One region of the Serratia rubidaea genome, then DNA from elsewhere that is predicted to be linked to it. Evidence: predicted binding sites of a transcription regulator. Region 1 holds the regulator's gene; each other region holds the start of a gene.
The links. The regulator CRP, encoded in region 1, controls carbon source genes, mostly activating them, when cyclic AMP is high. The targets are predictions, from matches to a motif close to ATGTGANNNNNNTCACAT.
Positions count from the first base shown of each region.

Region 1 (7,554 bases):
GCAGGTAGACGCTGCCGAGGATTTTCAGGATCAGGTGTAATGAAGGGTAGACCAGGATCAGGCTGCCAACGCCGAACGCCACCAGCAGCAAAATGCTCTGCATGCCGAGCATAATGCCCATCATCAGCCACAGCGAACGCATAAAGCCAAAATTGGCGCCGGAGGTGGTGAGCAGCATGTTGTTCGGGCCAGGGGTAATCGCGGCCACCCACAGGAAGCCCAGCAGCGAAAGAAACAAACTTAATTCCATGAAACGGGCGCTCCTCACCCATGCGCGATTTTTGCAGTATGATGGTTAACAGATGACATTGAAGCTAACAGTGCGCTATTGATCACACAATAGTCGCCAACAAGATTTTTATTCACCTTATGCATGAAACCTTTCGTCCCCTGAGCGGGGCCAGCAACCCGCATCTGCAAACCCTATTGCCGCGGCTGGTGCGCCGCCGCGTGCTGCTGCAACCGCACTGGCAGCGGCTGGAGCTGCCCGACGGTGATTTCGTCGATCTGGCCTGGAGCGAGGACCCCGCAAACGCGGGTGATAAGCCCCGGGTGGTGCTGTTCCACGGCCTGGAAGGCAGCTTCTACAGCCCCTATGCCCACGGCCTGCTGCACGCCTGGCGTGAAAAAGGCTGGCTGGGCGTGGTGATGCACTTTCGCGGCTGCAGCGGCGTGCCCAACCGCAAGCAGCGCATTTATCATTCCGGCGAAACGGAAGACGCCCGCTTTTTCCTGCGCTGGCTGCGGGATACCCATGGCGCCGCTCCCACCGCCGCGGTCGGCATTTCGCTCGGCGGCAATATGCTGGCCTGCTATCTGGCGCAGCAGCACCAGGCAAGCCTGCTGGACGCCGCAGTGGTGGTCAGCGCGCCGCTGATGCTGGAGCCGTGCTCCCTGCGGATGGAGCAGGGCTTCTCCCGCGTCTATCAGCATTACCTGCTCGGCCAGCTCAAGCAGAACGCCACCCGCAAGCTGCTGCGCGACCCGGCGTCGCTGCCGCTGCGGCTGCCGCAGCTCAAAGGACTGCGCCGGATGCGCGACTTTGACGACGCCATTACCGCGCGCATTCACGGCTTCCGCGACGCCACCGACTACTACCGGCGCTGCAGCGCGCTGCCGTTGCTGCCGGAGATCCAAACGCCGCTGCTGATCATCCACGCCAAAGACGATCCTTTTATGACCGACGCGGTGATCCCCGATCTGAGCGCGCTGCCGCCCAATATCGAATATCAGCTGACCGAGCGCGGCGGCCACGTCGGCTTTGTCGGCGGCACGCTGCACAAACCGCAAATGTGGCTGGAACAGCGCATTCCCGCCTGGCTTACCCCTTATCTGGATAAATAACGTGATTATTCCCTGGAAAGAACTGGACAGCAGTACGCTGAATAACCTGATTGAAGCCTTCGTGCTGCGTGAAGGCACCGACTACGGCGAGCATGAACGCTCGCTGGAGCAGAAAGTGGCCGACGTGCGCCGCCAGCTGCAGAGCGGCGAGGTGGTGCTGGTTTGGTCGGAGCTGCATGAAACCGTCAATATCATGCCCCGCGGACAGCTGCGCGCCGGCCGGCAGGAGAGTTAATCGCGCCGGCGCCCTATGACTGACGGCAAAAATCAGGTAACAATGGACATCTTGCAAACCAACTCGCGCAGCTTGCCGCTGGCAAAAATGTATCAACCACACTAAAAATTATTCTCTGATACGCGCGCTTTATTACTACGGAGTAACCCAAGTATGTCCGCCAAACATCCCGTAATCGCGGTGACCGGCTCCAGCGGCGCCGGCACCACCACCACCAGCGTGGCGTTCCGCAAAATATTCCAGCAGCTGGATATCCGCGCCGCGCAGTTGGAAGGCGACAGCTTCCATCGCTATACCCGGCCGGAAATGGACGCCGCGATCCGTAAAGCGCGCGACCTCGGCCGCCATATCAGCTACTTCGGCCCGGAGGCCAACGACTTCGGCCTGCTGGAGCAGAGCTTTATCGAATACGGCAAAAGCGGCAGCGGCCGCTCGCGCAAATACCTGCATACCTATGACGAAGCGGTGCCCTACAACCAGGTGCCCGGCACCTTCACGCCGTGGGAGCCGTTGCCATCGCCGACCGACGTGCTGTTCTATGAAGGCCTGCACGGCGGCGTAGTGACCGACCAGCACGACGTGGCGCGCCATGTCGATCTGCTGGTCGGGGTGGTGCCCATCGTTAACCTGGAGTGGATCCAAAAGCTGATCCGCGATACCGGCGAACGCGGCCATTCGCGCGAAGCGGTCATGGATTCGGTGGTGCGCTCGATGGAAGACTACATCAACTACATCACGCCGCAGTTTTCCCGCACCCATATCAACTTCCAGCGGGTGCCGACGGTCGACACCTCCAACCCGTTCGCCGCCAAAGCCATCCCTTCGCTGGATGAAAGCTTTGTGGTGATTCACTTCCGCGGGTTGGATCAGATCGACTTCCCCTATCTGCTGGCGATGCTGCAGGGGTCATTTATCTCGCATATCAATACGCTGGTGGTGCCGGGCGGCAAAATGGGGCTGGCGATGGAGCTGATTATGGCGCCGCTGGTGCAGCGCCTGCTGGAAGGGAAAAAGATCGAATAGCGGCGCGCGCCTTACGGGCTTCGCACCCGGCGCACGCCGGGTGAAGTTATTCCACGGCGCGGATTTCAAAACTGTGGGTCACCGTTGCCGCCTGGCTCAGCATCAGCGATACCGAGCAGTACTTTTCGGCGGACAGATTGACCGCCCGCTCCACCACCTTGTCGCTCAGCCCTTTACCGCTGACGATAAAATGCAGATTGATCGCGGTAAAGGTGCGCGGCGCCTCTTCCCGGCGCTGTGAGCTGAGTTTTACCTCACAGTCGCGCACGTCGTTGCGGCCTTTTTGCAGAATCGACACCACGTCGATCGCGCTGCAGCCGCCCACCGACATCAGCACCATCTCCATCGGGCTCGGCGCTTTTTCCCCGGCATTCCCGTCCATTATCACCTGATGGCCCGACGCGGACTCACCGAGGAAGGTCAATCCTTCCACCCATTTCACTCTTGCCTGCATACTGCTCACTCCGGTTAATTTCTTAAAATCAGACTACGCTTTCGCACTAAAACTGGCAACGGAACCTGATGCTGGTCATGCTGAAGCGAGACAACAGAAGACACTCGCCTCACTCTATGCTACAAACAAACCGCAATAACTCTTTTTTGGACACCGATTTTTCAGGGATCTGCCCAAGGAAACGCATCTTCAGCGAGATGTTAACAGAATGTAGCTTGCAGCACCGTCAGCAAGTTAATATGCTAAGGGCAATAGCGTATTTTACGGCACGCCTCAAAACCTGTTTATAGCCCGCATGCATTACCGGTTATCAACGCGTTTAACAGGGATCTTTGATCCCTGTGTTACAAGGCAGCGATTACAACAGAGGATAATAGCGAATGGTTCTCGGCAAACCGCAAACAGACCCGACTCTCGAATGGTTCCTGTCTCATTGCCATATCCACAAATATCCATCCAAAAGTACGCTGATTCACCAAGGTGAAAAGGCCGAAACGCTCTACTACATCGTGAAAGGCTCCGTTGCGGTGCTGATTAAAGATGAAGAAGGTAAAGAGATGATCCTGTCCTACCTCAACCAGGGGGATTTCATCGGCGAGCTTGGATTATTTGAAGAAGGCCAGGAGCGCAGCGCCTGGGTGAGAGCAAAAACCGCCTGTGAAGTAGCTGAAATTTCCTATAAGAAATTCCGCCAGCTGATCCAGGTCAACCCGGATATTCTGATGCGCCTTTCCGCGCAAATGGCCAGCCGCCTGCAGGTCACCTCGGAGAAAGTGGGTAACCTCGCCTTCCTTGACGTTACCGGCCGCATTGCGCAGACCCTGCTGAACCTGGCGAAACAGCCGGACGCCATGACCCACCCTGACGGTATGCAAATTAAAATCACACGTCAGGAAATTGGTCAGATCGTCGGCTGCTCACGCGAAACGGTCGGCCGCATCCTGAAAATGCTGGAAGATCAAAACCTGATCTCCGCACACGGCAAAACCATCGTCGTTTATGGCACGCGTTAATTAATAAGAAAACGGCGCATACGCGCCGTTTTTTATGCTGACGGCAAGGGTAGCTTATGCCGCATTCACCACATCCTGCACCGCACGCTCAAAACGCGCCATCCCTTCTTCAATATCCTGCGGTTCAATCACCAATGACGGCGCAAAACGGATAACGTTAGGTCCGGCGTTCAGGATCATCACGCCATGCGCGGCCGCAGCCGCCAGGAAATCCCGCGCCTTATTCTGATAGGCCGCGCTAAGTTCAGCGCCGATCAGCAGCCCCATGCCGCGAATATCGCTGAACACGCCGTATTTCTCGGCCAACTGCTGCAGTTTGGCCACGTACAGCGCATGGCGCTGCGTAATGCCGTCCAGCACCTGCGGCGTATTGATCACCTCCAGCGCCGCCTCGGCCACCGCGCAGGCCAGCGGGTTGCCGCCGTAGGTGCTGCCGTGCGTGCCGACCTGCATGGCGGAGGCAATCTCCTCGGTGGTCAGCATCGCGCTGATCGGGAAGCCGCCGCCCAGCGCTTTGGCGGTGGTGAGAATATCCGGCGTCACGCCGTAGTGCATATAGGCAAACAGTTTGCCGGTACGTCCCATACCACTCTGCACCTCATCAAACACCAGCAGCGCCTGATGCTGGTCACACAGCGCGCGCACGCCCTGTAGGAACTCGGCGTCCACCGGCGTAATGCCGCCTTCGCCCTGAATCGGCTCCATCACCACCGCGCAGGTGCTGTCGTCCATCACCGCCTTGACCGCCGCCAGATCGTTGTACGGCACGTGCACGATATCGGCCGGCTTTGGCCCGAAGCCGTCGGAATATTTCGCCTGCCCGCCCACCGAGACGGTAAACAGCGTCCGGCCGTGGAAGGCGTTATAGAAGGCGATAATTTTGGTTTTATACGGACTGTGGCGGGTAATGGCATAGTGGCGCGCCAGTTTAAAGGCCGCCTCATTGGCTTCCGAGCCGGAGTTGACGAAAAAGACCCGGTCGGCAAAGGTGGCGTCAATCAGTTTGCTGGCCAGCCGCAGCGCCGGTTCATTGGTGAACACATTGCTGGTATGCCACAGGGTTTCGCTTTGCTGCTGCAGCGCCGCCACCAGCGCCGGGTGGCAGTGGCCCAATGCGGTAACGGCGATGCCGCCGGAGAAATCGATATACTCTTTCCCCTCGCTGTCCCACACGCGGCTGCCTTGGCCCTTTACCGGCACAAACTGCGCCGGTGCATAAACCGGCAAAATCACCTGATCGAACGTGCTGCGATTGACCGCATGTTTTTCCGTCATTATTGGGTTCCACCTCAAGAGATTGGTTTTTTAACGCCGCCACCAAAGTGACAATATAGTCATAAAATATGCATAAAAAACCAATCAAGGGCAAACCAAAATCATCGATAATGGCGAAAAACTTATAACCGATTAACTTTTAAGGAAATTACTCAGCAGCGCGTGCCCCTGCTCGCTGAGGATGCTCTCCGGATGGAACTGCACCCCTTCCAGCGCCAGCGTGCGATGGCGAATGCCCATGATCTCATCGCGCATGCCGTCGCGCTCGCTCCAGGCGGTCACCTCAAAACAGTCCGGCAACGTTTTGGCGTCCAACACCAGCGAATGATAGCGCGTTACCGTCAGCGGATTATTCAGCCCGCGAAAAACGCCGCTGTCCGTATGGCGAATCGCCGACGTTTTGCCGTGCATCACCTCACGCGCGCGCACCACATCGGCGCCAAATGCCTGCCCCAGCGCCTGATGCCCCAGGCAGACGCCCAGAATCGGCAGCCGGCCGGCAAAGTGCGCAATCGCCGCCAGCGAAATGCCGGCCTCGTTCGGTGTGCAGGGGCCAGGGGAGATCACCAGATGCTGCGGCGCCAGCCGGTCAATATCGGCCAGCTGCAGTTCATCATTGCGCTTTACCACCACCTCGGCGCCAAGCTCGCAGAAGTATTGATAAAGGTTGTAGGTAAAGGAGTCGTAATTATCGATCAGCAGCAGCATGGTAAACGTCAACAGTGAAACAGGACCTGATTATACCGCGTCGCGGCACAACTGCCTTTTTCCTTTTTTAATCTTCTCTAACGGCTGCCCGCCCTGCAGCGGAAACAAAAACGTATCATCCTGTTTGAAGCGAATAAACTGCTTCCCGTCCTGAGCGCTATCCCACACCAGAGTGATATCGTCGCTGACGTAACGATCCTCACCCACCCGGCAGGTTTTTACCGGGACGCCGACCAGAGCGGCATAGCCTTGAATGCGCTTCTGGTGCTCAGCATCCATCAAGATGGCGTCGCTCGGCCAAGAACGGTAACCCAACATCATCATGGGGTAATTTGACAACGCCTTGGGAATCGGTGCGATAAGCATCAAACCGCAGGAGACAAAAAACATCGCGCCAATGCGCTGATAGAGCGGGTGCTCGCCCTCCCTGTTATGGAATAAGAACAGCATGTTAAAGATTAAGCCAATACAGAGAAAATAGACGACGGGCCATGACCGCTGACTGTCCCCGGGCAAACACAGTATCGCCACAAAAAACAACAATAAGATCAATGATAAAAACAGCGTAATTTTACCCTGAACAAGTTTGTGGCGAACCAACTCCCTCCCCCAAAATTTCGTCACCAAATAAGCGAGAAAAGTCATTGGCGCAACCGTCGCATAAGCGCCATAGACCAGCCCGACTACCATGATGAAAGAAAACAGGACGGCGACGATGATAAACGTCATGCTCTCTTTCAGGCTCAGGCTGCTGATACCGATACCTTCCACGCATAAATACAGCAGCATCACTCCAATGCCGATAATGCTAACCAACAGCGTTGATGCCGCCAGCAATGACGTAAATAGTTTCAAATGCGATACGACTTTGCTCAACGGCACGGAAATATCCATAACAGAGAAAACAAGACCGGCCCCGAATGAGGCCGGTTTATGGCCGTTACTTTTTACGGCCGCCCATGATCGAACCCAGCACGCCGCGCAGAATTTGCTTGCTCAGATCGCGCGCCATGCTTTTGGCAGCGGTCTGTACAATGCCGTCGCGTTTGCCGCCGCGCGGGCCAGTGGAGCCGAACAGCAGCTCATTCAGACTGCCCATCAGGCCGCCGCCGCTTTGCTGGCCGGCCTGCGGCGCCGCTTTATCCACCGCCTCCGCATCCTGGCCGACGGTGGCAAAGCCCTCGGACGACAGCTTCTCATAGGCCGACTCACGGTCCACCATCTCTTCATAACGGCCGTACAGCGGCGATTTATTGATGGCGCTGTTCAGCCCTTCCGCCCCCAGCATGCCCATTTTTGACTCCGGCGCGATCACCATCGCGCGCTCCACCACATGGGGACGCCCCTTCTCATCGAGGAACGACACCAGCGCCTCCCCGACGCCCAACTCGCCAATCACCGTTTCCGCATCAAAGTCCGGGTTGGCGCGCATGGTCTGCGCCGCCGCCTTCACCGCCTTCTGGTCGCGCGGCGTAAAGGCGCGCAGCGCGTGCTGCACGCGG
Region 1 covers NZ_CP065640.1:1,145,294-1,152,847, forward strand. Annotated here, with positions in the region: gene I6G83_RS05350 (LysE family translocator) at 1-250, opposite strand, end outside; gene I6G83_RS05355 (hydrolase) at 370-1,344, shown strand; gene I6G83_RS05360 (YheU family protein) at 1,346-1,579, shown strand; gene I6G83_RS05365 (phosphoribulokinase) at 1,733-2,602, shown strand; gene I6G83_RS05370 (OsmC family protein) at 2,649-3,056, opposite strand; gene crp (cAMP-activated global transcriptional regulator CRP) at 3,437-4,069, shown strand; gene argD (bifunctional acetylornithine/succinyldiaminopimelate transaminase) at 4,124-5,344, opposite strand; gene I6G83_RS05385 (aminodeoxychorismate synthase component II) at 5,477-6,052, opposite strand; gene I6G83_RS05390 (hypothetical protein) at 6,083-6,946, opposite strand; gene I6G83_RS05395 (helicase HerA-like domain-containing protein) at 6,993-7,554, opposite strand, start outside.

Region 2 (7,554 bases), 2.3 Mb from region 1:
GCAGCACGCCGGTGATACTCAGCTTCGACCAGTGCCCCACGTCGCGGATCAGGTGGCCGTTAACCCGGTACGGCGTGGTGTCCAGCACGGTATCGGGCTGGATCAGATGGCGGTTGAGGCCGACCATCACCACCAGCGGTTTCACGGTGGAACCCGGCTCGAAGCTGTCGCTGCTGCACACATTGCGGATATTCTGCGACGGCGCGTTGGCGTAGTTATTCGGGTTAAAGGTCGGGTAGCTCGCCATGCCGAGCACTTCGCCGGTGTTGACCTTCACCAGCACCGCACAGCCGGAGTCCGCCTGGTTGGCGATCACCCCGTCGCGGATCTGGGCAAACAGCACATACTGAATAAATTTATCAATGCTCAGCGTAATGTTCGGCGGCGGCACCGGATCGACGTTTTTCAATACGTTAATCACCGCGCCGTTGCCGTCTTTCTGGTACACCCGCAGGCCGTTTTTGCCCTGCAGCAGGTGGTTAAAGCCGCGCTCGATGCCTTCCAGCCCCTGATTATTCTGGCCGACAATGCCGATCAGCCCGGCGGCGTCTTGCCCCATCGGATAAAAGCGGCTGAAGTCCTGCTCGCTGCTGACCCCGGTCAGATGCAGCTTCTTGATATATTCCGCATTGTCATCCTCTACCTTGCGCGCCAGGTAGACGAAGCGTTTGCGGGCGTTGCGCTGGATCAGCGCCTGAATATCGCTCAGCGGCATCTTCAGGATATTGGCCATGCTCTGCCAGCGTTCGTCGCCGGTATTGGTATGGGTGTCGATAATATGTTTCGGGTCAAGCACGATATCGCGTGAAGAAACGCTGACCGCCAACGCTTCGTTATGGCGATCGCTGATCATACCGCGGTTGGTCGGCACCACCTGAGTACGCACCGAGCGCTGATCCGCCTGGCTGGTCAGCTGCTGGTGCTCCAGCAGCTGCAGATAACCGACGCGCAGCATCAGCAGGATAAAGCACAGCAGTATCCCGGCGCAGATCCAGCCAAAGCGTAATGATGAGTAATTTTTAACGTTCTTTTTTGAAGATGGTGCCACTGTTAACCCTGCGTTTTTATTCGGATTCTTTATCTCTGCAGTCTACCCAGAAAAATCTAAGCGGAAGGTTGCAGTTTGTAAGAAAGTAACAATAAGCTTCAGTTACTGTTGCACATCGGCACTGTCACTCATCGGCGCCTTCACTTTCTCCGGTTCACCGGCCGGCGGTGCGTTGGCCGGGTCGAAAATATGGTCGAGGATCGCCCGCGCGGTCGGCCCGGCGACCACGCCGTCTCCCCCGCCGTTCTCCAGGATCAGCGCCATCGCCACCTTCGGGTGTTGATACGGCGCAAACAGGGTGTAGAAGATATGGTCGCGCAGCCGCACCGGGATCATTTTGGCGTTATAGGTCTGGTTCTCCTTCAGCCCGAACACCTGCGAGGTGCCCGACTTGGCGGCAATGTGGTAAGGCGCGCTGTGGAACAGCTTGTAGCCGGTGCCGTTAGGCAGGTTAGCCATGCCGTACATGCCGTTGCGCACAATGCCCCAGTACGGCGAGTTGGGGTCGCCGACCTGCGCGCCGTGCGCCGGCTGCCGGTAAAGGCTGACCTGCGCGCCGCGCTTCATGGAGTACAGCAGGTGCGGATTTTTCACCTTGCCGTTATTGAGCAGAATGGTCAGCGCCTTGACCATCTGTATCGGCGTGGCGATCCAGTAACCCTGGCCGATGCCCACCGAAATGGTATCCCCCTGATACCAGGTCTTTTTGTGCACCCGCTGTTTCCACTCACGGCTCGGCAGCACCCCGTTGTACTCTTCATTCAGGTCGATGCCGGTCGGCCTGCCGTAGCCGAACTGGCTCAGCCAGCTGTGAATGCGGTCGATCCCCAGGTCGAAAGCCACCTGATAGAAGAAGGTATCGGCGGATTCTTCAATCGCTTTGGTGACGTTCAGCATGCCGTGGCCGCTTTTCAGCCAGTCGCGGTAGCGGCGTTTGGTGCCGGGCAGCGTCCAGGTCGGCGCGCCGAAATAGGTGGTGCTCGGCGTGATCACGCCGGAAAATAAAGCAGACAGCGCCATATAGGGCTTCACCGTTGACGCCGGCGGATACAGCCCCTGGGTCGCGCGGTTGATTAGCGGCAGATCGGGGTTGGACAGCAGCGTTTTATACGCCTTGTAGCTGATGCCCTTCACAAACGGGTTGGGATCGTAGCTCGGGCTGGAGACCATCGCCAGAATACCGCCGTCGCGCGGATCCTCCACCACCACCGCCGCGCGCTGGTTCTTCAGCACCGATTCGATGTACTGCTGCAGACGCACGTCCAGCGTCAGATAGATGTTTTTACCGGCCTGCGGCGGCTGCTCTTTCAGCAGCCGGACGATGCGGCCATGGTTATCCACTTCCACTTCCCGATAGCCGGTCACGCCGTGCAGCTCTTTCTCGTAATAGCCTTCGATGCCCTGCTTGCCGATGTTGTGGTCGGCCGCATAGTTCTCCATCTCTCCGCTTTCGCTCAGCCGTTTAATGTCGCGATCGTTGATTTTCGACACGTAACCCACTACGTGCGCCAGCTGCGCGCCGTAGGGGTACTGCCGCTGCTGATAGCTGTCAACCGTCACGCCGTTAAAGCGGTACTGGTTAACAGCGAAGCGCGCCACCTGCGTTTCGCTCAGTTCGCTTTTTAACGTCACCGGCTTATAGCGGCTGGTGTGCGCCATTTCATCGCGGAAGCTGCTGATATCGTCCGGCGTTAAATCGACAATCGGCGTCAACGCCTGCAGCAGCGCTGACATATTGGTGATTTTGCTGGGGACGACCTGCAGTTGATACAGCGTAAGGTTGCGCACCAGCGGCACGCCGTTACGATCATAGATCAGCCCGCGGCTGGGGGCGATCGGCACCATTTTGATATCGTTCTGATTGGAGCGCGTCTGATAGAAATCGTGTTGTTTCACCTGCAGGCGGTACAGGTTGTAAATCAGCGCGCCGAAGCAGGCCACAACGACCAACAGCGCCACGCCGGCGCGGCGGACAAACAGCATTTCCTCGGCGGAATGGTCGCGAATTTTCTCTTTTAATAGGGCCATGCGGGGCGGGTTACCTGTCTGACTGTCTCTTTCCCGCTGTAAAAACAACGGGTTGAAAAACGGCCAAGCATAGCGTTATTCCGCGGGCCTCCCCATGAAAAGGTTGCTAATGATGTAGCAGAAATGTTTCAGCATGTTTGAATGTGTCGCGAAACGGTAATTTCTCCGCGCGCGGGCATTGAGCCGCCAATCAGGCCGGTGCTATAATGTGATCCGGATCACGTTGCTGATCCTGTTTTTCTTCACGTCGCTTCCACCGCTCTGCGTTATCGGCACGCCGAATTGAGACGGACGAACGCCAATTTGTAGTCAAGGATCTGTTTCGATGAGTACCATAGCCACGGGCTTTATCATGATGCGCTGGGAGTTGCTGAGCGCCGTCATGATGTTTATCGCCAGTCAGTTAAACGTTGTTTGCCGTAAAGCCAGCCGTAACGGCATGGCATTTATCTTCAGCAGCCTCGGGCTGTTTACCACCATCTGGTTTGTGATGGGCCTGATGGGCATCACCCTGACCGTGGAAGGCGTATCGCACTTCTGGGCGGTGAGCAAAGATGTGTTTATCGATGTGATGAGCCAGATGCCGACCGACTGGCCGATCCCCTGAACGACATGCGCCGGCCTGACGACCGGCGCGCTGGGTTTATGGCGCCGGCGGTACCGGGCAGCTGGTATCACCTTCCGGGCAGTTCAGCAGCTTGTCAAACTCCGCGCTGCGGGCCTGCGTTTTCTCCGTCAGGCAGCTGCTCAGCACAAACCCGTGCAGCGAACCGCCTTCGCTGGCGCCGGTGCTGAACTGGCAGTCCGCATCGCGAAAGCCAATCCAGGCGCGCTGCGCGGCAACCAGCCGTTTGGCAGCGGCCTCATCCCCTTTTAGCCGGCTCTGCAGCTGTTTATAACGCGCATTAAGCTGCGCATCCGCCTGCTTGTACTCGCCGGCGGCGCAGACGTTCATTTCGGTCTGGCTAGTTTTATCGCCGCACGCCTGCGCCGCCCACGCCGTTTGTGATGCCGTCAACAGCAGCGCGACACCCAACAGAGCTACTTTCATCATGCCTCCCGGCCAAGTTTGTTCTTTTGCGAATTTGCGTATTGAGCTGTCAGTGTAATCCCTTTAATCAATTGGCGGGAATTTTATGACGGGATGTTGTTTCGCCGCACTATCCACCTGATTCAGTGGGGAGATCGCTGTAACCGCTCTGAGCACTTAAGGTCCGCTAACTTTTTCTCCGCTTTTTGCTGTATCAGCGTGAAGAATTCTTGCGCCGAGCTTCCCCAGCACTCTGGGACAAAATCGCTAGAAAATTGTATAGCCATTTCCTCGCTCAGACGCTCGGCATAGGTGGCTTGAAACTCTCTCGCCTCCTCAAGAATATCACCGATCACTTGGTAACCGCTTTGTTCCAGAAAACCATCAATCACCCCTTCTACAGTTTCAGCATCGGTAAACAGGTCGTAGTCCTGACCAAAATAGAGACTAATCAAATGGTTTAATTCGCTGAAATCTCCATTAAATCGCATATGTAGGCCCCTGCCTGAGAGAAACATTGGCCGACGCCGCTGCGCGGAGCCGGCGCACGGTGCTCAATCCTTCAGCTGTTTCTCCAGAATATCCGCCGCTTCGGACGCAGCCCCTTTATACAACGCCATGTGCTTGTTCGTTTTCTTGCCGATATAAATAAACATGCCGGCCATCAGCAGGAACGGGCTGGCCACATAAATCCCCAGGAAGCCCAGCCCGAAGAGCAACGGAACCAAAAGAATAATTGCGGAGATAATTAAGCAAATCCAGCCCAGCACGCTAAAACTTTTACCAAACTTCTGCACGCCATTGGTCTGAGCTTCCAATAATTTCCTGGTATGACTCATTAGCAAACTCCCTGTTTGTTATCGATAGAATTAAACCGTTTCAACCGCGGCGGTTGATATTGGCTGCGCTGATTCTATGCCTGCCCCCGATAAAATCAACGCTCCAGCACGCAATTTTATACCTTACAAAACAATAACATCACAATCTCATCGACGATAAAAAATAAAGACGAATGACTCATCATAAAAATGAATTCACGACTTCATCTGTAAACGAAATATTCACAAAAAACGGTAATTACACGCGCTAAAAATATCTATTTAATACGCAGCCCGCAGCGGCTGTTTATTTCTCCGCTCCGGCCACCACCAAGCCGCGGATGATTTCCCTCACTTCCTCTCATCAAATCCATCCTGAGGCGCGGAAACTTGCGCGAACCGGGATAACCCATTAGGGTTAATTGTGATGCGTATCACAAAATCCACTCCGGGGCGCGCGCTCCGCGCCGGCCGCGCCACGTAATGATCGATGGAGATAAGATGCTGACGTTGAAAGACAATTTGCTGATTTTTTCCGACCTGGACGGCTCACTGCTGGATCACGACAGTTACAGCTGGCAGGCGGCGCAGCCCTGGCTGCAGCGGCTAAACGCCGCGCGCCTGCCGGTGATTATTGCCAGCAGCAAAACGGCGGCGGAAATCATCGTGCTGCAGCAGCGCCTTGGCCTGAGCGCCTTTCCCTTTATCGCCGAAAACGGCGCACAGGTCGTCTTCCCTGCCGCCTGGCACCGTCCTGCGCGCGTTTTTGGCGCAGACTATGCCGCCATTGTTAACGCATTGCGCCGGCTGCGCGCCAGCTTCGCCTTCCGCGGCTTTGCCGACGTCGACGACGCAACGGTGGCGCAGTGGTGCGGATTTACTCCGGCTGAAGCCCGGCTGGCGCGACAGCGGGCGGGCACTGAACCGCTGCGCTGGCTGGATGATGAACGGCAGTTGGCCCAGTTTCGCCGTGCGCTAGCGCAGCAACGGCTGGCGCTGACCCGCGGCGGCCGCTTTTACCACGTAATGGGACGCGGCGTCAGCAAGGGCCGCGCCGCACGCTGGCTGACCCGTCGCTATCAGTTACGCCATCAGCGCGCCTTCGCCACGCTGGCGCTGGGGGACGGACCGAACGACCTGCCGCTGCTGCAAAGTGCGGATTATGCCGTCCTGATCCGTGCGCGGCATGGCGCAGCGCTCCGGCTGCCGGCGACGCGCCGTGGCCGGCTGTACCGCAGCCGGCAAACCGGCCCGGCCGGCTGGAGCGAGGGACTGGACCATTTCCTGTTATCCGGCAACGTACGGAGGATCGCCCATGAGTGAGTTTTATCAGGACGGTATCATTACCAACTTCCATAATCTGACCCGCCGGCCGGTCGAGGAGCTGGAGTATGAACTGCAGGTGTTCGCCGGCCGTACGCCAATGGGGCTGATTTTGCCTTCGCTCTACTCGGAGCTGGAGGGCGCGGCGCTGGACCATATCGTCGCCACGCTGGCGCAGGTGCCCTATCTACAGGAGATCGTTATCGGTCTGGACCGCGCCGACCGGCAACAGTTTGAACATGCCAAACGCTTCTTCAGCCGCCTGCCGCAGCGACACCGCATCTTGTGGAACGACGGTCCGCGCCTGGCCGCCATCGCCAGCCGGCTCAGTGATAAGGGGCTGGCGCCGAGCGAACCCGGCAAGGGGCGCAACGTCTGGTTCTGCAGCGGCTATACCCTGGCGTCGCGCCGCAGCAGCTGCGTAGCGCTGCACGATTGTGACATTGTCACCTACGATCGTCAGCTGCTGGCCCGCCTGCTCTATCCGCTGGCCAACCCGCACTTCCATTATGATTTTTGCAAAGGCTATTACGCCCGCGTGGCGGACGGTAAATTAAACGGCCGGGTCGGCCGGCTGCTGGTGTTCCCGCTGCTGAAATCGCTGCAAAAAGTGTACGGCAACTCGGACTTTCTGGACTATCTGCGCAGCTATCGCTATCCGCTGTCCGGCGAGTTCGCCATGCGCACCCATATACTCAACAACCTGCGCATTCCCAGCGATTGGGGGCTGGAGATCGGCGTTCTGTCGGAGGTGCAGCGCACCACCGCCACCAACCGTATCTGCCAGGTGGATATTGCCGATAATTACGATCACAAACACCAGCCGATGTCGGAACACGACCCCGCCGGCGGCCTGCAGCGGATGGCGACCGATATCACCAAGGCGCTGTATCGCAAACTGGCGATCCAGGGCGTCAGCATCACCGGCGACTCTTTCCGCGTGCTGCGCGCCACCTATTATCGCACCGCGCTGGATATGATCGACGCCTTCGACCACGACGCCAGAATCAACGGCCTGACGTTCGACCGCCACAGCGAGGAGTCGGCGGTGGAGCTGTTCGCCCATGTGATTACGCAGGCCGGCCAGCAGTTTATGGAGGCTCCGGCGGAGAGCAAACCGTTTGTGCCCAGCTGGAATCGCGTGCAGTCGGCCTTCCCCGATATTCTGCAGCAGCTGTATCAGGCGGTGGAGGAAGATAATCAATAAGGCGGCTCAGGCCGGTGCGTTTCCCTGGCGCATTTGCTGCGGCGTCATGCCGTAGTACGTCTTGAAGCGGTTGCTGAAGTGGCTGGCGGAGCTGAAACCG
Region 2 covers NZ_CP065640.1:3,877,319-3,884,872, reverse strand. Annotated here, with positions in the region: gene I6G83_RS18235 (penicillin-binding transpeptidase domain-containing protein) at 1-1,048, opposite strand, end outside; gene mrdA (penicillin-binding protein 2) at 1,151-3,076, opposite strand; gene I6G83_RS18225 (YjcB family protein) at 3,402-3,683, shown strand; gene I6G83_RS18220 (lysozyme inhibitor LprI family protein) at 3,720-4,130, opposite strand; gene I6G83_RS18215 (contact-dependent growth inhibition system immunity protein) at 4,250-4,597, opposite strand; gene I6G83_RS18210 (hypothetical protein) at 4,661-4,945, opposite strand; gene I6G83_RS18205 (mannosyl-3-phosphoglycerate phosphatase-related protein) at 5,426-6,247, shown strand; gene I6G83_RS18200 (glycosyltransferase family protein) at 6,240-7,454, shown strand; gene I6G83_RS18195 (helix-turn-helix domain-containing protein) at 7,461-7,554, opposite strand, start outside.
Region 2: the regulator CRP is predicted to act here: its motif matches at 3,283-3,300, upstream of I6G83_RS18225 (YjcB family protein).

Region 3 (7,554 bases), 1.9 Mb from region 1:
GGGCGGCATGGCGGCCTCCGGCGGTTACTGGATCTCTACGCCGGCGAACTACATTATCGCCAGCCCGAGCACCCTGACCGGTTCTATCGGCATCTTCGGCGTGATCAATACCTATCAGGACACGCTGGGCAGCATCGGCGTGCACACCGACGGCGTGGCGACCTCGCCGCTGGCCGATCTGGCGGTGACCAAGGCGCTGCCGCCGGAGTTTGCGCAGATGATGCAGCTCAACATCGAGAACGGCTACAAGCGCTTTATCGGCCTGGTGGCGGACTCGCGCAAAATGACGCCGGAACAGGTGGATAAAATCGCGCAGGGCCACGTCTGGACCGGCAGCGACGCCAAAACCAACGGGCTGGTCGATCAGCTGGGCGACTTCGATGACGCGGTGAAAAAAGCCGCCGAACTGGCCAAGCTGAAGCAGTGGCAGCTGAACTGGTTCGTCGACTCGCCGAGCATGGCGGACATGGTGCTCAGCCAGTTTGGCGTCTCCATCCACGCCATGCTGCCGGCCGCCATTCAGTCGATGCTGCCGGCGCCGCTGGCCTCGGTGGCAATGGCGATGAAAGAGCAGCCGGGTCTGTTTAATAATATGAACGATCCGCAGAACCGCTACGCCATTTGTCTGACCTGCGGCGAGGTCCGTTAAACAATTAATCTTCAGCCCGGCGCACGCCGGGCTTTTTTTCTGGAATTATCGTCCTATAATTCAGCCCATCTTATTACTTACCGACTTACCGACTCCCTGCCATGCAAAAAAAATCCATTTACGTCGCCTACACCGGCGGCACCATCGGTATGCAGCGTTCCGAACAGGGCTATATTCCGGCTTCCGGCCATTTACAGCGCCAGCTGGCGCTGATGCCTGAATTCCATCGCCCGGAGATGCCTGACTTCACCATTCACGAATATGCGCCGCTGATCGACTCCTCCGATATGACGCCGGAAGACTGGCAGCATATCGCCGACGATATCAAAGACAACTATCACCGCTACGACGGCTTTGTGATCCTGCATGGCACCGACACCATGGCGTTCACCGCTTCCGCGCTCTCCTTTATGCTGGAGAACCTGGATAAGCCGGTAATCGTGACAGGGTCACAAATCCCGCTGGCGGAACTGCGCTCCGACGGGCAAACCAACCTGCTGAACGCGCTGTACCTGGCCGCCAACCACCCGGTGAATGAGGTCAGCCTGTTCTTCAACAACAAGCTGTTCCGCGGCAACCGCACCACCAAGGCGCATGCCGACGGCTTTGACGCCTTCGCCTCGCCCAACCTGCCGCCGCTGCTGGAAGCCGGCATCCATATCCGCCGCCAGGGCGGTATCCCTTCACCGGCCTGCCGCGGCGAACTGAAGGTGCACAATATTACGCCGCAGCCGATCGGCGTAGTGACGATTTACCCCGGCATCTCCGGCGCGGTGGTGCGCAACTTCCTGCTGCAGCCGGTCAAGGCGCTGATTCTGCGCTCTTACGGCGTCGGCAACGCCCCGCAAAAGGCTGAACTGGTGGATGAGCTGCGCGCCGCGTCCGAACGCGGTATCGTGGTGGTCAACCTCACCCAGTGCATGTCCGGCCGGGTAAATATGGGCGGCTACGCCACCGGCAATGCGCTGGCGCACGCCGGCGTCATCAGCGGTTTTGATATGACCGTTGAGGCGGCCCTGACGAAACTGCACTATCTGCTGAGCCTGCCGCTGACGCCGGAAGAAATCCGCCTGCAGATGCAGCAGGACTTACGCGGCGAGTTGACGACCGCAGGCTGATACGCCGGGAGAAACGATGAACAGCGCCCTGTTATTGATCGATCTGCAAAACGACTTCTGCCCCGGCGGCGCGCTGGCGGTCGCGGACGGCGACGCCGTCATCGCGGTGGCTAACCAGGCGATTGCCGCCTGCCGTGACCGCGGCGACTGGACGATCGCCAGCCAGGACTGGCACCCGGCGCAGCATCGCAGTTTTGCCGTAAATTCATCAGGGCGGATCGGGGAACTGGGCGAACTGGAGGGACTGCCGCAGGTCTGGTGGCCGGTGCACTGCGTGCAGGAAAGCGCCGGCGCCGAGTTTCATCCGCGCCTGCAGCAGCGGCAAATCGATGCGGTATTTCGTAAAGGACAGGATCCGGCCATCGACAGCTACAGCGCGTTTTTTGATAACGGCCACCGGGCAAAAACCGCGCTGGATGACTGGCTGCGGGAGCGCAACGTCAGCGCATTGACCATCATGGGGCTGGCGACCGATTACTGCGTGAAGTTCAGCGTGCTGGATGCCCTGCAGCTGGGTTATGCCGTTCAGGTGATTACCGATGGCTGCCGCGGCGTCAATCTGCAGCCCGGCGACAGCGAACATGCGCTCCAGGCGATGCAGCAGGCCGGCGCGCAATTAGTGACCTTGTCACAATTTCTGCAACGCTAAACGAACGGCGGGCGACCTGACGTCGCCCGCTTTCATTCCGCGCCCTGCCCGCCGCTTACTGCGGCTTCAGCTTAATCAGCGGCTCTGCGGCAAACTGCTGCTTCAACTCTTGCTTGCTCTTCATCACGATCTGGCCGTCGGTGCCGATGCTCATATGCTGCGGATCGTGGTTATGCATCGCCTGCCACAGCATTACCGCCTGCAGGCTGTTTTCTTTCTGTTCCGGCGTCAGCGCCACGCCGTCCGGCCATTTACCCAACTCCACCGCCTGCGCCAGGCGCTGGTAGATCTCCGGCGTCATCGCCGCAACCAAATCCTTCACGTCCATCAGGGCCGTCCTTCACTCATATTCCTACTGCCGTTGAATAATAGCTGAATCGATTTTTCTGACAAAATTCGCTCAGCCAGCCGTCTTCTCGCCGTTGGCCGCGTCGGTAAAGCTCAGCGAAGCGGAGTTAACGCAATAACGCTCGCCGGTCGGCTGCGGGCCGTCAGGGAACACGTGGCCCAGGTGCGCGTCGCAGTTGCCGCAGCGAATCTCAACCCGCTGCATATTATGCGAATTATCATCAAGATAGCGGATGGCGTCGTCAGAGACCGGCTCATAGAAGCTGGGCCAGCCGCAGCCGGAGTCATACTTGCTTTCGGAATAAAACAGCGGTGCGTTACAGCACAGGCAGTGGTAGAGACCATCGCGTTTGTTCTGCAGCAATTTGCCGGAATACGGCGCTTCCGTACCGCGTTCCTGGGTCACATAACGTTGTATTTCATTCAGTTCCGTGACCGGGGTGTGGGGGGCGTTCTCTTTGCTCATAGATGCGATTCCCAAAATATGGATAATGTCAACGAAAACAATGATTAATGATAACAAAAAATTAACAGCACTGCAGACCTTTTTAGCCTAAACTGTAGCGCATAAAGTCCACGCCGGGGCGTTATGTGATAAGGATCACATATCTGACCCGAGCGCTCTTTAAACTTGGCGGTTTGCCCCCATTTGCCCAATGAGGCCGAACGCAAACGGAATGTACAATAAGCGTGCAAACTCAGCTCTCCGCTTTGACTTGCCGCAAGAATTGACACGATTCCGCTTGACGCTGGGTAAGGTTTTTGTAATTTTACAACCAACCTTTTATTCACTAACAAATAGCTGGTGGAATATATGACTATCAAAGTAGGTATCAACGGTTTTGGCCGTATCGGTCGCATTGTTTTCCGTGCTGCTCAGGAACGTTCTGACATCGAAATCGTTGCAATCAACGATCTGTTGGACGCAGAGTACATGGCTTACATGCTGAAGTATGACTCTACCCACGGCCGTTTCAACGGCACGGTAGAAGTTAAAGACGGCCACCTGGTTGTTAACGGCAAAACCATCCGTGTTACCGCAGAGAAAGACCCGGCTAACCTGAAGTGGAACGAAGTGGGTGTTGACGTTGTTGCTGAAGCAACCGGTATCTTCCTGACCGACGAAACCGCACGTAAACACATCACCGCAGGCGCCAAGAAAGTTGTGCTGACCGGCCCTTCCAAAGATGCGACCCCAATGTTCGTACGTGGCGCCAACTTTGAAAAATACGCTGGCCAGGACATCGTTTCCAACGCATCTTGCACCACTAACTGCCTGGCTCCGCTGGCTAAAGTCATCAACGACAAGTTCGGCATCGTTGAAGGCCTGATGACCACCGTTCACGCTACCACTGCAACGCAGAAAACCGTTGATGGCCCGTCTCACAAAGACTGGCGCGGCGGCCGCGGCGCATCCCAGAACATCATCCCTTCTTCTACCGGCGCAGCAAAAGCGGTAGGCGTTGTTCTGCCAGAGCTGAAAGGCAAACTGACCGGTATGGCATTCCGCGTTCCAACGCCAAACGTGTCTGTGGTTGACCTGACCGTACGTCTGGAAAAATCCGCGACTTACGAAGACATCAAGAAAGCCATCAAAGAAGCCGCTGAAGGCGAGCTGAAAGGCGTTCTGGGCTACACCGAAGACGACGTGGTTTCTACCGACTTCAACGGTGAAGTACTGACTTCCGTGTTCGATGCCAAAGCGGGTATCGCACTGAACGACAACTTTGTGAAACTGGTTTCCTGGTACGACAACGAAACCGGCTACTCCAACAAAGTACTGGATCTGATCGCTCACATCTCCAAATAATGGCGTGATGTACAGCTGATTGATGAGGGCGACATTCATGTCGCCCTTTTTTATTGGTTTTCTCCCCTGCTCAGCGAGAGCAAATGGCGATCGATAAGGTGACACGATGAACGAAAAAGTTTTCACCCTGCCCATCAGCAAGCAGATCTCCCCGTATATCAGCCAGCGGCAGCTGGACGAACTGAGCGTGGTGGTGGTGTCTCACCCCAAAGTCCGCGCGGCGGTGACGCTGCAGGGCGCGCATTTAATCAGCTGGCAGCCGAGCGGCGAACGGCCCGTCATCTGGCTGAGCGATAACACCCCGTTTAAAACCGGCAGCGCCATCCGCGGCGGCGTCCCCATCTGCTGGCCATGGTTCGGCCCGGCCGGCAAACCGTCGCACGGCTTTGCACGTAACCAACCCTGGCGGCTGACCGCCCACGACGAAGACCAGGACGGCGTTATCCTCACCTTTACGCTGCAGGATAACGAACAGACCCGCAAGCTGTGGCCGCACGCTTTCATGCTGATCGCCCGCTTCAAACTCGGGGAAAGTTGTGAGATCGAGCTGGAATCACACGGCGACTATCAGGCCACCGCGGCGCTGCACAGCTATTTCCAAATCGGCGATATCGCCAGGGTCAGCGTTGCCGGGCTCGGGGAGACGTATCTGGATAAAGTGGCCAACGGCGCCGAGGCCCGCCAGAGCGGCGAGGTGACCTTCAGCGGCCAGACCGACCGCATTTACACCCAGCCGGCGGCCTGCAGCCTGATCAAGGATCCGGCGCTGCAGCGCACGATTGAAGTGCAGCACCACCATATGAGCGATGTGATCGCCTGGAACCCGGGGGCGGAGCTATCCTGCAGCATGGCGGATATGGCCAACGACGGCTACAAGACCATGGTGTGCGTTGAAACCGGGCGCCTCAGCAAGCCGCTGCTGGCGCAGGGCGAACAGCCGGCCCGTCTGGCGGTCACCTTCCGCTGCCGCAAAGGCGCCTGAGCCGCCCGGACGGCAGATAAGCAAAAGGGGCGCACGCGCCCCTTTTCTCTTGGCGTACAGCCGCCGTCAGAAGGTGTAAGTAACACCGCTCCACAGCATGCCGTCGTACGAGGTGTCCACCATCGGGCTGTCTTTGACTTCATCAGACAGGCGCACGTAGCGGCCCATAAAGAAGGCGTTCCAGCTCTTGTTGATCTGGTAGTTCGCCGTCAGCTCCAGGTATGGCGCCCAGCTGTCGCTCGGCTTGTAGCTGTTCAGGCCGCTGCGACGCGATTCATTGTCGCTCACGCCGTAGTAGTATTTATTCTGGTTTTTGCTGCTCCAGGTCACGCCGACGCCCGGCGCCAGGCTCCAGTCGCCCAGCTGGAACTTGTACAGATAGGCCAGATCGCCGACCAGTCCGTTGCTGTTATCCAGCGTATCGCCGCTGAAGGCCGCACGCAGCGTGCCCCATTCGGCGTTGTGCGAATAAGCCATCCCGGCCATCAGCGTGCCGCGGCGCTTATCCAGGCGCTTCATGCGATCGTCGTCGCTGTCGCCCGGTCTGAAGTGCAGCGGTGAATAGTACGCCATCACGCTGAGCTTATTGACCTGATCGTTCCACAGGTAGTAGCCGGCGGTCAGCGTATGGAAGTAAAAATCCTCGCTGTCATAGTTGATCACCGGCACCGGATACAGGCGGGTGTTGTTGCCCTTGTAAGGGTCCGGCGTCAGCAGCGCCGATGCCCCCAGCGACCAGGTTCCAGCCTGAGCGCCCTGCGCGCACAGCAGCGCGCCGGCGATTGCCAACGTTTTGAATTTGAAAATTTTCACCCGTTCGATTCCCCTTCGTTGTTCTTGTATAAACACGTTACGCCGCCGGCTTGGCAACGCGCGTCCCGATGCAAACTCCGCTGACGCCGCCCGAGACGCGGCATTGTCATACCATTATCCGATCGGCGTCGTCAAAATAGCGCCATATTCTAGGTGAAATTTTAGTGACGCGCTTTATCTTTACATGTTAAATCGCACCGGATCGGCCACATTAATGCCGAAATATGTATAAAGCATGTCAGAAACATGACGTTTCCCCCCTCAGGCCGCAGCCAATAAGGCTCTCCTTTTTCCCTGAAATAACTGAGTCATTGATATGACTTAAAAAAAGCTTTTTCGCTGACAGGAAATTTTCCGCTATGCCAACTAAGCTTAAATCAGAAGCTGAAATTACCCTGAGCCCAGTGGCAATACAGCGCAACTCGCGATAATAAGCGCAACAGGTTGGCAGACGGGTTGCTGTACTCAGGTTTTAACTTCTTCTTTCGGGGGCCGGAATAGGTACTCAATGTTATTGAGTTGCGGCGCTACGGCCGCAGTCTCAATCCCAACGGGTCTATCACCCGCTCCCTTTAACCTGTGCTAATAACGAAAGGACGGGCATCGCCATGAACATATTTGACCACTATCGCCAGCGCTATGAAGCTGCCAAGGACGAAGAGTTCACACTGCAGGAATTTCTTACCATTTGCCGGGAAGATCGCAGTGCCTACGCCAATGCCGCAGAACGACTGCTAATGGCTATCGGTGAACCGGTCATGGTCGACACCGCGCTTGAATCCCGCATGTCGCGCCTGTTCTCCAACCGCGTGATCGCGCGCTATCCGGCCTTTGAAGAGTTCTACGGCATGGAGGAGGCTATCGAACAGATCGTCTCTTACCTGAAACACGCCGCACAGGGCCTGGAAGAGAAAAAACAGATCCTGTATTTGCTGGGGCCGGTCGGCGGCGGTAAGTCCTCGCTGGCCGAACGGCTGAAAGCGCTGATGCAGCTGGTGCCTATCTACACGTTAAGCGCCAACGGCGAGCGCAGCCCGGTGAACGACCATCCGCTGTGCCTGTTCAATCCGCAGGAAGACGCCGGCATTCTGGAAAAAGAGTACAACATTCCGCGCCGCTACCTCGGCACCATTATGTCGCCATGGGCGGCGAAACGCCTCCATGAGTTTGGCGGCGACATCACCA
Region 3 covers NZ_CP065640.1:4,201,711-4,209,264, forward strand. Annotated here, with positions in the region: gene sppA (signal peptide peptidase SppA) at 1-649, shown strand, start outside; gene ansA (asparaginase) at 751-1,767, shown strand; gene pncA (bifunctional nicotinamidase/pyrazinamidase) at 1,784-2,416, shown strand; gene I6G83_RS19775 (YeaC family protein) at 2,472-2,744, opposite strand; gene msrB (peptide-methionine (R)-S-oxide reductase MsrB) at 2,817-3,230, opposite strand; gene gapA (glyceraldehyde-3-phosphate dehydrogenase) at 3,579-4,574, shown strand; gene I6G83_RS19790 (D-hexose-6-phosphate mutarotase) at 4,681-5,556, shown strand; gene I6G83_RS19795 (MipA/OmpV family protein) at 5,623-6,369, opposite strand; gene yeaG (protein kinase YeaG) at 6,978-7,554, shown strand, end outside.
Region 3: the regulator CRP is predicted to act here: its motif matches at 3,354-3,371, upstream of msrB (peptide-methionine (R)-S-oxide reductase MsrB).

Region 4 (7,554 bases), 1.2 Mb from region 1:
TTCGAACACCGCCTCCACCACGATATCCACCTGCTCGAAGCCGCAGTAATCGGTGGTGCCGGAAATCAGCATCATCTGCTTTTGCCGCTCCGCCGGACGCATGCGCTTGCGGCGCACCCGCTTGCCCAGCACTTCCCAGCTGTATTTCAGCGCATGGTTAATGCCCTGAGTATTGATATCCTTGATGCGCACCGGCAAACCGCCGCGCGTCGCCGTTACGCAGGCGATGCCCCCGCCCATCAGACCGCCCCCCAGAATGCCGACCCGCGCAATAGCGTGCGGCTGCGCATCCGCGCCGCGCTCCTTTTTCAGCGCGGTGGAGGCAAAAAACAGGCTGCGCAGCGCCGCTGACTGCGGCGTCATCGCCAGCTCGCCGAAGGCGCGCGCCTCGGCCTCATAGCCGCTGGCGCTGCCCTGATCCAGACCGGTGCGCACCACCTGGATAATCCGCTCCGCCGCCGGATAATTGCCGAGCGTCTTCTCCAGAGTCTTCTTGCGTACGATGGCGAACAGCGCGCTGCGTCCGAGCGGGCCATTGAGTAAACGTTCCTGCCACGGCAGTTCGCGCCGCGCCGACCAGCCCTGCCTGGCGCGCGCTACCGCCGTCTCCAGCAAAATGGCGTGCGGCACCGCATCGTCCACCAGCCCCATGCGCAGCGCCTGGCGGGCGCGGATCTGTTTGCCGGTCAGCATCATATCCAACGCCTTGCCGGCGCCAACCAGCCGCGGCAGCCGCTGCGTGCCGCCGGAGCCGGGCAGCAGGCCCAGCTGCACTTCCGGCAGGCCGAGCGCGGTTTTGTCGTCCAGCGTGCAGATGCGGCTATGGCAGGCCAGCGCCAGCTCAAGCCCGCCGCCGAGGCAGGCGCCGTGGATGGCCGCCACCACCGGCACCGGAAAAGCGGCCAGCTGCGCCAGCGTGCTCTGCCCTTTCTTCGCCAGCGCCTGCGCCTCTTGCGCGCTGTTGCAGGCGGCGATCATGGTGATGTCAGCGCCGGCGATAAAGGAATCGGGCTTGCCGGAGATAATCACCAGCCCCTCCAGCGCGCTATGCTGCTGCGCCTGGATCAGTACATCATTTATTTGTTCGACAAATTCGGCCTTCAGCGTGTTGACCTTTTCCCCCGGCACGTCAATGGTAATCACGCCGATATTGTCCGGGCGCAGGGTCAGGCGAAACGCCGTCTGCGGCGCCCGCTGTTCATGCAGTGCGTTGATCGCTGCGCTCATTATTCCACCTCCACAACCATTGCCGCGCCCAGGCCGCCGGCGGCGCAGGCGGTCGCCAGCCCCAGACCGCCGCCTCGGCGTTTCAGTTCATGCAGCGTTTGGGTAATCATCCGCGCGCCGGTGGCGGCAAACGGGTGCCCGTAAGCGATAGAACCACCCAGCACGTTGAATTTTTCCATATCGACCTCGCCGATCGCCGCGTCGCGCCCCAGCTTTTCGCGGGCGAACGCCGCGCTGGCGAACATTTTCAGGTTGGCCAGCGTCTGCGCGGCAAAGGCCTCATGCATATCGATCAGCGTAAGGTCGGCCAGCGTAATGCCCGCGCGGTCCAGCGCCAGCGGCGTGGCGTACGACGGCCCCAGCAGCATATCCTGCCAGACGTCGATGGCGGCGAAGGCAAAGCTGCGCAGATAGCCGAGCGGCTGCAGCCCCAGCTCCCGCGCGCGGGATTCACTCATCATCAGCACCGCCGCCGCCCCGTCGGTTAACGGCGTGCTGTTGGCGGCGGTTACGCTGCCGTGTTTACGATCAAACGCCGGTTTTAATTTGGCGTAGGAGGCCAGGCTGGAATCTTTGCGGATATTGTTGTCTTCGGCCAGCTCCGCCTTATACGGCGGCACGTACGCCGTCATCACCTCGTCATGCAGCCAGCCCTGCGCCCAGGCGTTGGCCGCCAGCTGATGAGAACGGTGCGCCAGCGCATCCTGCTCTTCACGGCCGATGCCGTGCGTCTTCGCCATCTGCTCGGCGGTGTCGCCCATCCGCAGGCCGGTGGAATATTCCGCCACCGCCGGCGGCACCGGCAGCAGGTCGCGGAATTTCAACCGGCTGAACAGCTTCAGACGCTGCGACAGCGTGCGCGCCTTGTTAACGTCCACCAGCGTGCGCGCCAGCGCCTTGCTGACGCCGATCGGCAGTACGGAAGAGGAGTCGGCGCCGCCGGCAATGCCGATGCTGACGCTGCCGGCGATAATGCTTTCCGCCACGTTGGCGATCGCCTGAAAACTGGTGGCGCAGGCTCGGGAGACGCTGTAAGCGTCGGTGTGCACGCTCATGCCGGTGCCGAGCACGATCTCGCGCGCGATATTCGGCGCTTCCGGCATCTGCACGACCTGGCCAAACACCAGCTGCTCGATCAGCGCCGCATCGATGCCGCTGCGCGCCACCAGCTCGCTGACCGCCATTTTACCGAGATCCACCGCCGGCACGCCGTGGTAGGCGGTCGCCTGCTTGGCGAACGGGGTGCGTAATCCATTAACAATTGCAATTCTGTCCCCCTGACGGGTGACCAGCGGCAGTGCCTTACTCATAAATGCTCCTGAAGAAAGTAACGTCAGCGCAATCCGCAAACAGGTCTGACCTGATGAGGTCATTGTTAACCAGATGTTTACATTTGGCAAACCGTCAGAGATGAAATCTGCGAGCAGGAGCAACTTTAAAACGGGGGATTGGCCCGCAAGGGGCTAAAGAGAGGCTGCGCGGCGGACGCCGCGCAGAATACCGTGCGGGATTAACGCAGGCCCAGCTGGAAAATCAGCGTTTCCGCCTGGCAGGCAAAGGTGAAATCAGCGTTCAGCCGCACGCCGCCGTCCACCGGCTGCAGGCTGCTGTCGATCGCGCAAGGATCGGACTCTACCGAACGCGCTTTTTCCGTCAGCGCCGCCAGCGTCTGCTGCGCTTCCTGCTCGCTGCTAAAAATCTGGCTGTAGGACGCGGTGCAGTCGGTATTGTCCATCACGGTGCCGACATCCACGCAGCAGCACGCCGCTGTTTCCTGCGCGCTGCATTTATTAATTGCATCTGACATAGTCAATTCTCCTCACGACGCCAGGAATGTGACCCGGCGCAAAGACCCAAGATTCTGTAAGCCATTTTACTCCCCGTCGGATCAGATCACTAGCACTTACTCTCTGTGGGTGTTTTAAGTGATGGAAATCACAAATAAAAATCGGTAGTTGATAAAAAAGGATAGGAATTTTGTTATTTACCGCTGGCGTTTTGTTAAGCAGATCTCTTTTTTGATATCAACTTGGAAATATTTCAAAAACAAAGTTGCAACATCTTAACAGGTCAGACCTATAATTCAGCCACTGGTCTGATTTGTCTGATGGATAACGGACCCTACAATCCCGCGCTCCTTGTTACCGCGTGTAACATAGTTTAAATAATAAACACATAATGAGGTTTTGGTCATGAGCCAGAAAAACCTATTCAAGAAAACAGCTCTTGCAGCTGCAGTGGCGATTATTTCTTCGAACGTGTATGCCGCAGGATTCCAGTTGAATGAATACTCTTCTTCTGGTTTAGGCCGTTCTTTTTCTGGTGAAGGCGCCGTCGCCGACAATGCCACCTCAGCCAGCCGCAACCCGGCGACCATGATGATGTTTGATCGCCCAACCTTCTCCGCCGGCGCCATCTTTGTTGACCCGGACGTGGATATTTCCGGCACCTCGCGCTCCGGCAACAGCCTGAATGCGAAAAACATCGCGCCGGCGCAGTGGATCCCGAACCTGCACTATATTCACCCGCTGAACGACCAGTGGGCCGTCGGCGGCTCGGTCACCAGCAACTACGGCCTGGCGACCGAATTTAACGACGGCTATACCGCAGGCCCGTACGGCGGTAAAACCGATCTGACCACCGTTAACCTCAATCTGAGCGCCGCATACCGCCTGAACCAACACTTCAGCTTCGGCCTCGGTTTTGATGCGCTGTACGCGAAAGCCAAGCTCGAACGCTACGCCGGCGAAAGCGGCGCCGCGGTCGGCATGCCTGCCGACACCCAGATTTCGCACCTGAAGGGTGACGAGTGGGGCTACGGCTGGAACGCCGGCATCCTGTATGAAGTGGATGAAAACAACCGCTACGGCCTGACCTACCGTTCTGAAATCAAAGTCGACTTCGACGGCGATTACAAGAGCAGCATCCCGTCGGCCTATAACCCGATGCAGGGCATGACCGGTCTGCCATGGGGCACCGACGGCAACACCATTCCTGGCTCTCTGTCGCTGCATCTGCCTGAGATGTGGGAAATTTCCGGTTATAACAAGGTGGCGCCAAAGTGGGCCATTCACTACAGCCTGGCGTACACCAGCTGGAGCCAGTTCCAGGAGCTGAGAGCCACCGGCAGCAACGGCCAGACGCTGTTCGAGAAGCATGAAGGCTTCAAGGACGCCTACCGCATTGCGCTGGGCACCACCTACTACTACGACGATAACTGGACCTTCCGTACCGGTATCGCCTTCGATGACAGCCCGGTACCGGCGCAGAACCGCTCCATTTCCATCCCGGATCAGGACCGCTTCTGGCTGAGCGCCGGCACCACCTACGCGTTTAACCAGAACGCCTCGGTGGACGTGGGCGTCTCCTACATGCACGGCCAGCACGTGACCGTCAAAGAAGGCCCATACACCTTCGAGTCTGAAGGTAAAGCCTGGCTGTACGGCGCTAACTTCAACTACACCTTCTAAGTTACGCCCGACCGCATCCGCGATAAAAAAACCCGCCGTTTGGCGGGTTTTTCTTTATATCGCTTAACGCTGCGGTTATTCCGCTGAATCGATATCGTCCAGATCGCCCTGAATCGCCTTGGCGTTCGGGTTCTCTTCCGGCTTCAGCACGCCGCCGTTGGCGATAAAGTCGTGGCGCTGGAAGTACGCCTCACGCACCATCAGGTACGGATCGGAAGAGTTGCGCAGCAGCCCGTCGGAATCCAGCAGCTGGGCGCGGGTCTCAATGCCTTCCACCACCCACTTGCCGGCCGACATCCAGAAGGTCAGGTAGCTCAGCACCGGATAGACCGTATCGGCCCAGTCGCCACCCTCGTCACGCAGGGTGAAACTGCCGTAGCCCGGCAGCATCACATACGGGCCGTAGCCGACGCCGTAGTGGCCCATCGTGCTGCCGAAACGGTTAGGCTCTTCACGCGCCAGTTTCGGGTTGGCCATGCCGGCCACGTCGATCAGGCCGCCCATACCGAGGATGGTGTTCAGGAAGAAGCGGTTGAAGTGGATCATCCCGCGGTACGGGTCGCCCTTCAGGAAGGCGTTGACCATGCTGGCCGGCTCTTCCAGGTTGGAGGTGAAGTTGCTCAGGCCGTTACGCGCCGGCTGCGGCACGTAGTCACGCCAGGCTACCGCCACCGGCCGCAGCACATAGGGATCCAGCACGTTGTAGTTAAAATCGAACATCGTCCGGTTGAATCCTTCCAAAGGATCGGATCGCCCTTGGGGTTCATTCTCAGGGGTGCTGGCGCACCCGACGAGCAACACCGTTGCGAAAGCCAGCCCAGTCAGGCGAAAGTTCATATTTTTCTCCATAAAAAACAATACGTTCAGTCTTTTATTAAGGGACCTGTTTATCTATCTGAACGCTAACCTGCCCGTTACCGCTGAACGTCTGCAGCGCACTCTCACCGAACCAGTCGCCGGCCTGCGGCGTTGCCAGACCGTCATGAGAAACCCGTACGCGCACCTTCACCTGATGCAGCGACGACAGCAAACGCTCCGGCATCATGGCGTTGCCGTCATCCAGCGAGAACGCCAGCGGGAAACGGCTCAGAGGTAATTGTTTTACAGCAACCGGCACCGGGCTTTTGCCATCGGTCACCGAAATTATCAGCGTCCCTTGTTGGGGTAATGCGTTGGCTGCCTCTGGAGACAACGTGACATTGACACCAAGTTTAACAGTTTCCTCGCCGGCCTGTACTTTTGCTTGTTCAATACTGCGCTTTAGCACTTCCGTACGGCGATCGTCCGCCGGTAATAATTTTAGCATCACCTGCCAGGCGCCGATGGCCTGGCGATAGTCGCCCTGTTCAAAGGCGTTAAACGCCAACAGGCTGAGAATACGCAGATTACTGTGATCTTCGGCGATCATTTTGCGCAGCATCTGCGACGCCTGCCGGTTATCCTCCGGATCGTTGGAACGCGTCAACACCTCGGCGTACCCCAGCCGGACTTCCAGATTATTCGGATCCAACTGATAGGCATGGGCGAACGCCTGCGTGGCGGTGGTGGCGTTATTCAGCGCCATGCCGACCCGCCCCAGCATCATCCAGTCGTTAATATTGCGGCCGTCCTGCTGCAGCGCGGTGCGCAGCCCCAGCCCCAGGCGGGCAATCTCTTCCATGCTGAGCGGCTGCGCCTGCTCATTGGCGACCCGGGCGCGCAGTTCCGGCATCTGGTCCTGCACCTGTCGCCAGGCCGCCACCTGCGCCAGGCCGCCGGTTTTCAGATAGAAACCGACCGCCACCACCACCAGCAGCAGCACGCCCGGCAGCAGCGCCCAGCGGTTGATCGGCTTGCTCTGCGCCGTCGCCTGGCCGGGAATATCATCCAGCAGATTTTGCTGCAGTTCTTTCACCAGTTCAGGGCGTTCGCCAACCACGCCCTGCTGTTCATCCTGCTCCAGCTCGCCCAGGCGCTCCTGATACAGCACCTTGTTCAGCGTGTCGCGGCTGGTGGCGTTGTCCGCCCGGTTGTGCCGCAGGGCCGGCACCAGCAACAGCGCGGCGGCGGCCAGCAGCAACACGATAATCATCAGCCAAAAAGCCATTAGCGTTTCTTCCTGTCAGTCTCTTCCAGCAGCGCCGCCAGACGCTGCTTCTCCTGCGCGGAGAATTCGTCGTTATTCACCGGGGCACGGCGACGGCTGCGCATAATCACCACCGCGCCGCCAATCAGCACAAACAGCAGCGGGCCGACCCACAGGATCAGCGTCGCCGGCGTCACCGGCGGCTCATAGGTGACAAAGTTGCCGTAGCGAGCCACCATATAATCGATGATCTGCTGTTTGTTCTGCCCCTGCATCATCAGCTCATAGACTTTGGCGCGCATATCGGCGGCGATAATAGCGTTGGAATCGGCAATGCTGTTGTTCTGGCATTTCGGGCAGCGCAGCTGTTCGGTCAGCTCGCGGTACTGCTGCTCCTGCTCCACCGAATCAAAACGGTAGGTGTCGATGGCCGCAGCGGCGCTGAAGCTCAGCAGCGCGGCCAATATCACGGCGGCGAACTTCATCCCTGCCCCCCGTATTTGCGGTACAGCGGCAACACTTCCTGCTGCCAGACCCGCTCATTCATATCGCCGGCGTGGCGGTAGCGGATAATGCCCTGCCCGTCGATCAGGAAGGTTTCCGGCGCGCCGTACACGCCGAGATCCAGCCCCAGCATGCCGTCGCCGTCGAACAGGCTGAGCGCGTACGGGTTGCCCAGGCTGTTAAGCCAGTTGACCGCCTTGGCCCGGTCGTCCTTGTAGTTCAGCCCCACCACCCGCACGCCGCGGCTCGCCAGCTGGTTCAGATACTGATGTTCGGCGCGGCAGGTCG
Region 4 covers NZ_CP065640.1:4,974,944-4,982,497, forward strand. Annotated here, with positions in the region: gene fadJ (fatty acid oxidation complex subunit alpha FadJ) at 1-1,227, opposite strand, end outside; gene fadI (acetyl-CoA C-acyltransferase FadI) at 1,227-2,537, opposite strand; gene I6G83_RS23400 (YfcZ/YiiS family protein) at 2,738-3,034, opposite strand; gene fadL (long-chain fatty acid transporter FadL) at 3,420-4,697, shown strand; gene mlaA (phospholipid-binding lipoprotein MlaA) at 4,773-5,534, opposite strand; gene ccmI (c-type cytochrome biogenesis protein CcmI) at 5,572-6,783, opposite strand; gene I6G83_RS23420 (cytochrome c-type biogenesis protein) at 6,783-7,247, opposite strand; gene I6G83_RS23425 (DsbE family thiol:disulfide interchange protein) at 7,244-7,554, opposite strand, start outside.
Region 4: the regulator CRP is predicted to act here: its motif matches at 3,151-3,168, upstream of I6G83_RS23400 (YfcZ/YiiS family protein).